DNA from 4 places in the Ruminococcus sp. RTP21484sp1_RTP21281st1_A8_RTP21281_210402 genome. Region 1 is predicted to be linked to each of the others. Evidence: riboswitches for the same ligand, from Rfam matches in the RefSeq annotation. Region 1 holds a riboswitch; each other region holds the start of a gene.
The links. A riboswitch is a leader RNA that binds a small molecule or an ion and turns the genes downstream of it on or off. The one in region 1 is predicted to bind cobalamin.
Positions count from the first base shown of each region.

Region 2: it holds a riboswitch for cobalamin, as region 1 does, so the genes downstream of both, AB5170_RS11755 (ABC transporter substrate-binding protein) here and AB5170_RS21385 (sirohydrochlorin cobaltochelatase) in region 1, are expected to answer to the same signal.
Region 3: it holds a riboswitch for cobalamin, as region 1 does, so the genes downstream of both, AB5170_RS06515 (cysteine-rich small domain-containing protein) here and AB5170_RS21385 (sirohydrochlorin cobaltochelatase) in region 1, are expected to answer to the same signal.
Region 4: it holds a riboswitch for cobalamin, as region 1 does, so the genes downstream of both, AB5170_RS14290 (hypothetical protein) here and AB5170_RS21385 (sirohydrochlorin cobaltochelatase) in region 1, are expected to answer to the same signal.

Region 1 is NZ_JBCPGE010000073.1:3,004-5,202, reverse strand. It holds gene AB5170_RS21385 (sirohydrochlorin cobaltochelatase) at 1-1,078, opposite strand, end outside; cobalamin riboswitch at 1,283-1,459, opposite strand; partial or broken gene AB5170_RS21380 (DUF6783 domain-containing protein) at 1,531-1,632, opposite strand; partial or broken gene AB5170_RS21375 (DUF6783 domain-containing protein) at 1,609-1,719, shown strand; gene AB5170_RS21370 (metal-sensing transcriptional repressor) at 1,881-2,199, shown strand, end outside.
Region 2 is NZ_JBCPGE010000022.1:10,162-12,360, reverse strand. It holds gene AB5170_RS11760 (sirohydrochlorin cobaltochelatase) at 1-528, shown strand, start outside; cobalamin riboswitch at 599-787, shown strand; gene AB5170_RS11755 (ABC transporter substrate-binding protein) at 889-1,980, shown strand; gene AB5170_RS11750 (iron ABC transporter permease) at 2,016-2,199, shown strand, end outside.
Region 3 is NZ_JBCPGE010000010.1:9,134-11,332, reverse strand. It holds gene AB5170_RS06520 (GDSL-type esterase/lipase family protein) at 1-76, shown strand, start outside; cobalamin riboswitch at 168-356, shown strand; gene AB5170_RS06515 (cysteine-rich small domain-containing protein) at 817-1,125, shown strand; gene AB5170_RS06510 (phosphatase) at 1,249-1,962, opposite strand.
Region 4 is NZ_JBCPGE010000030.1:3,022-5,220, forward strand. It holds gene AB5170_RS14290 (hypothetical protein) at 1-1,412, opposite strand, end outside; cobalamin riboswitch at 1,610-1,783, opposite strand; gene AB5170_RS14295 (VanW family protein) at 1,887-2,199, opposite strand, start outside.

The sequences.
Region 1 (2,199 bases):
CTTTTACTTTATTGATAACTTCATCACAAGCTGTATCCTCTGGCTCACCTTCTACAGTACCGATGAATGCGTTTGTGAATCCAAGGTTATCCATCTGTGTCTGCATCTGGTCATATGTAACGTTTGCTGTATGGGAAGTACCATGTCCCATGAATACAAATGCGGTTCCATCTTCTGCAGCTGCTTCCATGCTGTCATATCCAGCTTCTTTTACAGCTTCATCTGTGATTGCCTGAGCAACAGCAGCTTTGTCATCGTTGATAACGGTAGCGTCATCGCCAACCTCACCAAGCATTGGTTCAGCGATTGCTACAGATTCAAATTTATCTTTGTAAGCATCAATAGCTTCTACCATCTCATCGTACTCAGCACCATGCATAAGATGTGTAGGCTGAACTACAAGATTCTTAACACCGTTTGCTACTGCACGGTCAAGTGCCTGCTGCATGTTATCAATCTTCTCATCATCTCTTGCCTGTACATGGTTGATAATGATCTGAGCGGTAAATGCTCTTCTTACAGACCAATCCGGGAATGCTTCTGCAAGAGCATCCTCGATTCCTTTGATATCCTCTGCACGGCTGTCGTTAAAGGAAGTACCAAAGCTTACTACAAGAAGCTCATTCTCACCGATCTCGTCCTGATTACGCGGATCATCCTTGGAAGCATCACCTGTGTCACGTCCGAAATACTCTGGACTTGCCTCTTCTCCCTCTACAAGCTCTTTCTGAGCATCTGTAAGGGCATCCCATGCTTCTTTAGCTTCCTTGCACTGCTCATCTGTATCATCTGTTCTCTCCTGAACATAAATAGCATCGATAAGTGCTGCTACTTTATCAGCCGCTTCCTTATCTGCATCTGCAGTGTCATCAGCTGCTTCTGCATCGTCTGTTGTCTCAGCATCATCAGCTGCTTCAGCATCGTCAGCTGCCTCAGCATCATCAGCTGTCTCAGCATCGTCTGTTGTCTCCTCTGCTGCTTCCTCTGTCTCTGCAAATGCAACAGTTGCTGTTGCTGCTGTCATGCTTGCTGCCATAGAAGCTGCAAGAAGGATTGCTAATAAAGATTTTCTTTTCATTTCTTTTTCCTCTTTTTTTTTGTATTTCCGGATAGAATCACGTATAAAGAATCCCATGGGAAATCTATCACCAATCTCCCATTGCATAAAAACAGCCGCATTTTCTGCGACTGCACACATTCTCATATACACACTTTTCTTCCAAAAAACATTCAGGAAATATTCATGTATCGTTATGAGAATACAGGTTCTGTGTACCGCAGACCTAAGATTCCACGCCAAGGCAGTTCTCCTGACTTCGGTCAACACTGCTCCCCCTTCCCGGTTTCCCAGTGGGCTCTGAAGCAGTTCCCTTACACAGTGACGGCATCGTTCCGGACTCTCACCGGATTCTCTTTTGCGCATCATGTTCATGATGCAACCTTCGCGCTATAACCATTATACATATTCGACTCGGATATTTAATATGTACCATATTATTATATATTTTTTATGAACTTTTTATGTATTTTTTATGAACTAGAGTATGTTTGAAAAAGGCTTTCTGCAAGATGTGCGTCACAATTTGTGGGAGATTTTGTCCTGATGAGGGCGCCGTAGCGGGCTACGGCAACTGAATTCGGGCAAAATATACCGCAAAGTGGGGCGTGCAGATTGCGGGAATAATTTTTCAAACAGATTACTATTCACTCCGTTCATAGCAACACGCTTCGCGATACACAGGAATCATGCTTTCGCATGGTTTCGCGCCGCAATTCTCAGGTTTTCTGTGAATTACTTATTGACAAATACCCCGCCAGGGTATATATTGGTTTCATCAAATACATACCCCTAAGGGGTATATAAGGAAAGGAGTCCGCCTATGACAGCTGATTATAAATCCGAATCCTGCTGCAGCCACACCGCAGCCGATCCTGCAACTCTTTCCAGCCAGGAACCTACCAAGAAGGTCTGTTCCTGCTGTTGTACCAAGCACACCGATCGTTCCGAAGCAGAGCGCAGGAAGCTGGTAAACCGTCTGAAACGTATTGAAGGCCAGATAAGGGGGATTATAGGAATGCTGGAGAATGACGCTTACTGCAACGATATTCTTATTCAGTCAGCAGCTGTAAATGCTGCTGTGAATGCATTTAATAAGGAACTTCTCGCCAATCATATCCGAACCTGTGTGGCAAGAGATA
Region 2 (2,199 bases), on a different contig from region 1:
GTAATGAATGGAGTGGAGAACGATCTTATGAAAGCAGACGTTCTTGCAGCTGCTAATCACTTCCAGTCTGTGAAATTCGGCAATCCGCTGCTTACCACAGAAGAAGACAATGCATATGTGGTAAAAACAATTACAGATGTATTTCCTGTAATTCAGGATAAGAAGACTGCACTTGTGCTTATGGGTCATGGAACAGAGCATTATGCAAATACGGTTTATGCCGCTCTTGATTACAGATTCAAAGATATGGGATATGAAAATGTGATCGTGGCAACCGTAGAGGGTTATCCGGAAATTGACCAGGCTTTGAACCAGCTGGAGAAAAGCGATGCCAAGAAAGTTGTGATCGCACCATTTATGATCGTGGCAGGTGACCATGCCAAGAATGATATGGCAGGGGAGGAAGCGGATTCCTGGAAAAATGTGATCGGAGCGAAAGGCTATAAAGTAGAAACTGTTTTGAAGGGTCTTGGCGAATACGAAAGCATTCGGAGGCTGTTTGTAGAGCATATAAAAACTGCCAGATAATTGACCAAAAAATTTGCAAATTGGTAATAATATTGTTGTTTTTAAAGAAGAGATATGCTAGACTGTTGAAGTAATTGAATACCAGTTAAGTGAACGGCGATTTCGCTGTGAGAGGGAATCAGGTGCAACGCCTGAACGGTTGCGGCCACTGTATACAGGAAGGCTGGCTTATGAAAACCATTGCGTATATGCGTGAGAAGGGAAGCCATGCTGTTACTACCTGCGAGTCAGGAAACCTGCTTGACGAAGGTAAGAAGAGGAGCTTCCGTAAAAAGTGCCTTTTAAGTCACGGGTAGCAGTGACGCTTTTTGAAGCCCCATCTTTTCGGTTACGAAAACAAACGAAAAGAGAGGAAAAGAAATGAAAAACAAAGTTTTAACTACAAGAATCATGGCTATGATGATGGTTGCTGCTATGACCATGTCCGCAGCGCCTGCAGTATATGCAGCAGAGCGTGCAGACTCTGAGACCATCAAAGAGGATAACCAGCCGACTGAAGAGACTGCAGATGCTTCCGAGGAAGAGGATGCTTCTGAGGGTGAGACCAGAACCGAGTATCCTTTAACCATCACTACCTATGATTACGATGGAAACGAGATCGAAACCATCTATGAAAAAGCACCGGAAAAGGTTATCGCAGTATATCAGGGCAGCATTGAGACAATGCTGGCACTTGGACTTGAGGACCGCCTTGTTGCAACTGCAGGTCTTGACAACGAAGTTCCGGATGATCTGAAAGAAGCATTTTCTAAAACAAATTATCTTGATGAATTTACCCCATCCCTTGAAACTGTCACTATGCTGGAGCCAGATATGATCCTTTCCTGGAGTTCCCTGTTTTCTGATAAGAACCTTGGAAATGTAACCAACTGGATCGATAAAGGCTGCAACACTTATTATAACTCTAATACCCGTCCAGGCGGTGAGAGAACACTGGAAAATGAATATACAGATATTCTGAACCTTGGTAAGATTTTTGACGTACAGGATAAGGCAGAAGCAATTGTTGACGATATCAAAGCTGTAATTGACAACACACTTGAGGCAACAAAAGATGTAGAAGAGAAACCTACAGTAATGGTTCTTGAGCCACTTGGTGAGGACATTACAAACTATGGCGCAAGCAGTCTCGGAGGAGATATGGTAACCAAGTTAGGTGCAACTCTTGCAAATCCAGATGCTTCTACCGTTGGAAAAGAGGACATTATTGCAGCAAACCCGGATGTGATCTTTGTGGTATACATGCCATATGCAGGTGACGATCCACAGAGTGTTCTGGAAAGCCAGATGGCCGTGATCCAGGATGATGAAGCCCTCCAGAGCCTTGACGCAGTAAAGAATGGCCGTGTATATCCAATTATGCTCAGCGAAATGTACGCAAGTGCAACCCGTACCCAGGACGGAGTGGAAACATTTGCTAAGGGATTATATCCAGATGTTGCAATTGATTAATTGGATTGTGGAATGGATATATTGAGGAAAAAACAGTGAAAAAAGAGAAAATTTTTCGTTCATCTATCTATGCAACAGCTCTTGTGGGACTTGCCGCATTTCTGTTTTTTTCCATTCTGGCAGCTGTTACATTTGGAAATGCAGATCTGTCATTGAAAGATGTATACAGCGTGATTCTGTACAAAATATTCCACATAAAAAGTATGGCCTCCTACTCTG
Region 3 (2,199 bases), on a different contig from region 1:
CAGATCTCATGAAAAAACAGCGAAAATCCTGGTGGAGAAGATTCTGGAGAAGCTGACGCTGCTGTTCACGCCGTGACAGCACCATCAGGTTGATAAAAAAATAACAAAAAATCCTTTCAAAGGGTTGACAAAGACAGTGACCGGTGGTAATATGATGTCAGTATAATTCCATAGTGAACATATTAAGTGCTGACAGCTATAAGCTGGCAGAAAGAGGGAATCAGGTGAGAAACCTGAGCGATCCGGTCACTGTAACAGAGGAGCGAATCTCATAGTCCATTGTGCTTACGCATGAGAAGGAGAGAGGAAGTGATGATTCTGGAGCCAGGAAACCTGCTTGGTATGGCGAGGTTAAACTTCCGATGAAAGTGTAACAACCAGTTTTGGGGAATCCGCAGCCCTGAGATGTTGTCCGCTTTTGTGAGTGGACATTTTTTATGGAATGATCGCCTGTTCAGAAGAATTATACAGATTAAATGGCAGGCGATACTACTTCGGATGAAACCGTTCCCTCCGCGTATATATGAACGGATCATATTCTACCCCGGAGTAGCATCGCTCCCTCTTAAATAATGATGATTCAGAAGCCGCATATGCGGTATTTTTTTTACACTTTTCCTGAGCCTGTTTGTAGAATTATTCCCGTAATCTCCTGCAGGGTGTGACGCACATCTTACAGAAAGCCTTTTTTAAACACGCTCTGGCCGTATTCTATTCCTGTAAGCGGGATTCTTTTTTTGCATTTGATTTTGGGGCATTACGAAATAGAATATAAAGAATATTTTGTTTTGAGCTGTATGAGATAAGGAGAGAAATATGGAGAAAAAATATTGGGAAGATAAAGAATACGCTTATTTCAGTCATAAGAAATGTGAGTATTTTCCATGCCATAAAGGAGCTGATCCAGAGGACTTTAACTGTCTGTTCTGCTATTGCCCGCTTTATGCCCTTGGAGACAAATGCGGCGGAAATTTCAAATATAATGAGAAGGGATTTAAAGATTGTACGAATTGTCAGCTCCCTCATAAGAAGAAAAACTACGGTTATGTGACAGGAAAATATCAGGAACTTGCTGCGATGATGCAGAAAGTAAGAGAAGCAGATCATAAAAATGAAAATGAGTAATCAAAGAAATAAGTATAAAAAACTCTCCGGAATATATACGAAGTTAAGCTTACGTATTTATATTTCTCGGAGAGTTTTTGCGTAATGCAAAATTCCATTGGAATTCTGCAAGCTGGATCCTTTTTATCGTATGCTTAACAGCATCTTTAATTTCGGAATCTGGTTGTTAAGAATCAGACCCTCTGGAAACATAGCATTATGAACGAAATCAGCGGCATAAGTGAAGTCTCCAATATGCTCTGTTCCATGACTGTCACTGGAAAGAACGATTGGAACCAGATACTTCCGGCAGCAGGACAGGATCTGCGCGCAGTTGGCATGGGTGTCGCCCCGATATCCGTAAGGCGCCAGGGAAGCTTCGTTGATCTCAAGGAGAACACCGTTTTCACCGGCAGCCTTTACAACTGCGTCGTAATCTATGTCATACTGGGGATTATCAATGTGTCCCAGGATCTTTATAACCGGATTCTTCATTACGTTCAGAAAAGCAGCAGTATTTTCTTCCCTGGTCTTTGGCCGGAAATTCTGATAATGCATGCTGGCGATTGCGTAGTCCAGCTTATCAAGAAGCTCCTGTGGCAGATCTGTTTTTCCATCGGTATCCAGAATGTTCAGTTCAATTCCATATAATAATTCCACATCGAACCGCTTCCTGGGCGAATAGATCAGGCTTCGGAAATAAGAAGAAGTTCCGGCAGCCAGAGTGGCTGGTCCGTGGTCTGTGATTCCAAGAAGCTTCAGCCCTTTTTGAGAAGCAGCCTTTGCCATGTCGCTGATGGTGCAGGTTGTGCCGTGTCCGCTGGCAATGGAATGTGTGTGTATATCAGAAAGATACATAAAATCATCTCCTAGTCAAGATTACGTGAATATATGCAGCTGGTAATTTCACTATAAAAGTGTTTTGAAAAGCCATTTACAGTTAACTTTAGTATGCCAGAGGGTAAAAAGCATGTCAATCATAAATAAGAAAAAACAGAGAAAACAAATAAAAACAACATTGTAGTACAAGAAAAACCACATATAGCATGCAGAGAAGTGTTGCTTTTTGTTGACACTTGGAAATCAGAAAGGTAT
Region 4 (2,199 bases), on a different contig from region 1:
GTTGCTGTTGGTGTAGGGGTTGCTGTCGGTTTTTTATTTGGTTTTGCAGTGGGTGCAGGAGTTGCTGTGATTGTTGTGTCAGGAGCAGTGTCTGGCTGCGGATCATCCTGTACGTCACCTATCTTATTCAAAGTGCTGGACTGGAAAGTCAGGATCCTGTCATACCAGATCTGGTTTTTGTGGGAAAAAGCAGCAACTGCAATTCCATTGTCCAGGGCTTCAACAGGAATCTCATATGTATATTTGCCATTTGCGTCTGCCACATATGGAACCCAGGTGGAGGAATCTGCTGCGGCAGCTTCTTCTTTTGTTCCCAGACATAGATAGTCGTAACCAGTTCCGCTTAAAGTAAGAACAGCTGTCATTTTTCCGTTTTTGGAAGTAAGGACACAGTCAATTACACGGAACATAGATGAACTGGAGTTTACTGTAATATTATAAATTCCGCTTGCACAGCTGCCTGGAGCAGGGGTTGCTGTTGGCTCTGGGGTGGTGGTTGCTTCCGGAGTTGTGCTTGGCACTGGAGTTTCAGTTGGTGCCGGAGTCTCAACTGGTGCTCCGGTAGGCGCCGGAGAAACAGTTGGTTCCGGTGTTGGAACAGCCTCTCCATATCCTGGAACTGCCGGTACGGTAATCGTCAATATACCCTTGTACCAGTTCTGGCTCTTCTTGGAATGAGGAACGACTGCTATTGTCTGAGCTTCCTTGCTTGCAGTAACTTCAAAAGTGTAGGTATAGCCTCCTGCACTGTTTTCAACTCCTTTGATGGCATTTGCTTCTTTATCGGAGTCATTGAAACTGCCAAGATAGATCATGTCATAATTCTGTTTTGCAGTAGAAAGTGTGACTATATATTTGTCCGCAGAAACCTTTATTGTGGAACCGGTGATTACGAACATTGCAAATTCATTACCGTTTTCTTTTTCAAGCTTGATTCCGGCGTCTGTAATTTCATTCTGAGATGGTGCCTGGGTTGGAGCTGCAGTTGGTTGTGGAGTGGCAGTTGGCTCCGGGGTTGCAGTTGGCTCTGGAGTAGCAGTTGGCTCTGGTGCAGCTGTAGGCTGTGGAGTTTCTGCTTCTTCATTTTTGCTTTCTTCAGCAGGTGATGCAGTAACCTCAGGAGTGGTCTCAGAGGCAGGTGTTTCTGTAGCAGCAGGTGTCTCTTTCACAGCAGAGGCATCCACTGCTGCCGGAGTTACTGTAGTGTCAGTGTTTTCTTCCTCAGCTGTTGCGTTCTCCTGCACAGGAGTCTCAGCAGCAACAGCAGTCTTCTCCGCCTCTGTTTCTGGAGTTGGTGTAACAGAAACCTGTACGTTTGCATCCTCATTTTCTGCCTGTGTAAGTACAGCAGGAGTGACCGTCATCGCGACGGAAAGGAACAGTGCAAGAAAGCGTTTTGAATTTCTTTTCATTTCTTTTTCCTCGATTCTTCCTATTATTTTATAATCTGAATAAATCCCAATTGCTTCTGGAGCCTGTTTGTACAATGGGCAATCCTGACAGGATTATTTCAAAAAAATGCCTGCTTCCTCTGAGAAAACAGGCACTAAAAATTCAATATATTGTATTATCAAATATATTAATAAGAATGAAGTACTTTCTTCGGAAGCTTTCATTAAACGAATTCAGCAGGTTTCCTGACTTACAGATCAACACAGAATCCATCCTTCTCAGCAATATACCAATGGTTTCACTGGATTCTACTCCCTGTTTACAGTGACCGGATCGTTCAGGACTTTCACCTGATTCCCTCTTAGAGCGTGTTGAAAAAATATTCCCACAATCTGCACGCTGTAGCAGACAGATATGTCTGGCACTGAAAACGGATTTATTCAATTCACCTCATTATAGCAGACCGTTATGTCGAAATCAATAGATTTATAGGGTTATTGCTTGTATTTACTGTACCCGACTTCATCTGTGCGGAGCAGTGTTCCATTCTCATCGTAGACACTGCGGTAGGTTTTACAGGTGTTTGGATCGGAATGCTCTGTAGTAATCTCTACCGTATTATTGTCAGTTTTGGTTCCGTAAATGGATACCGTTACGGCTTCCTCTTTTTCATCGTAAGAGGCTTCAATTTTAATTGGATAAGCAGTATTATTCTGAAAACGGAAATCCTGACCTCCCCACACCACTGCTGCGTCCAGACCATCCTCAACATAATCAATTCGGGCAGCGTGATTATGACGCTCAACA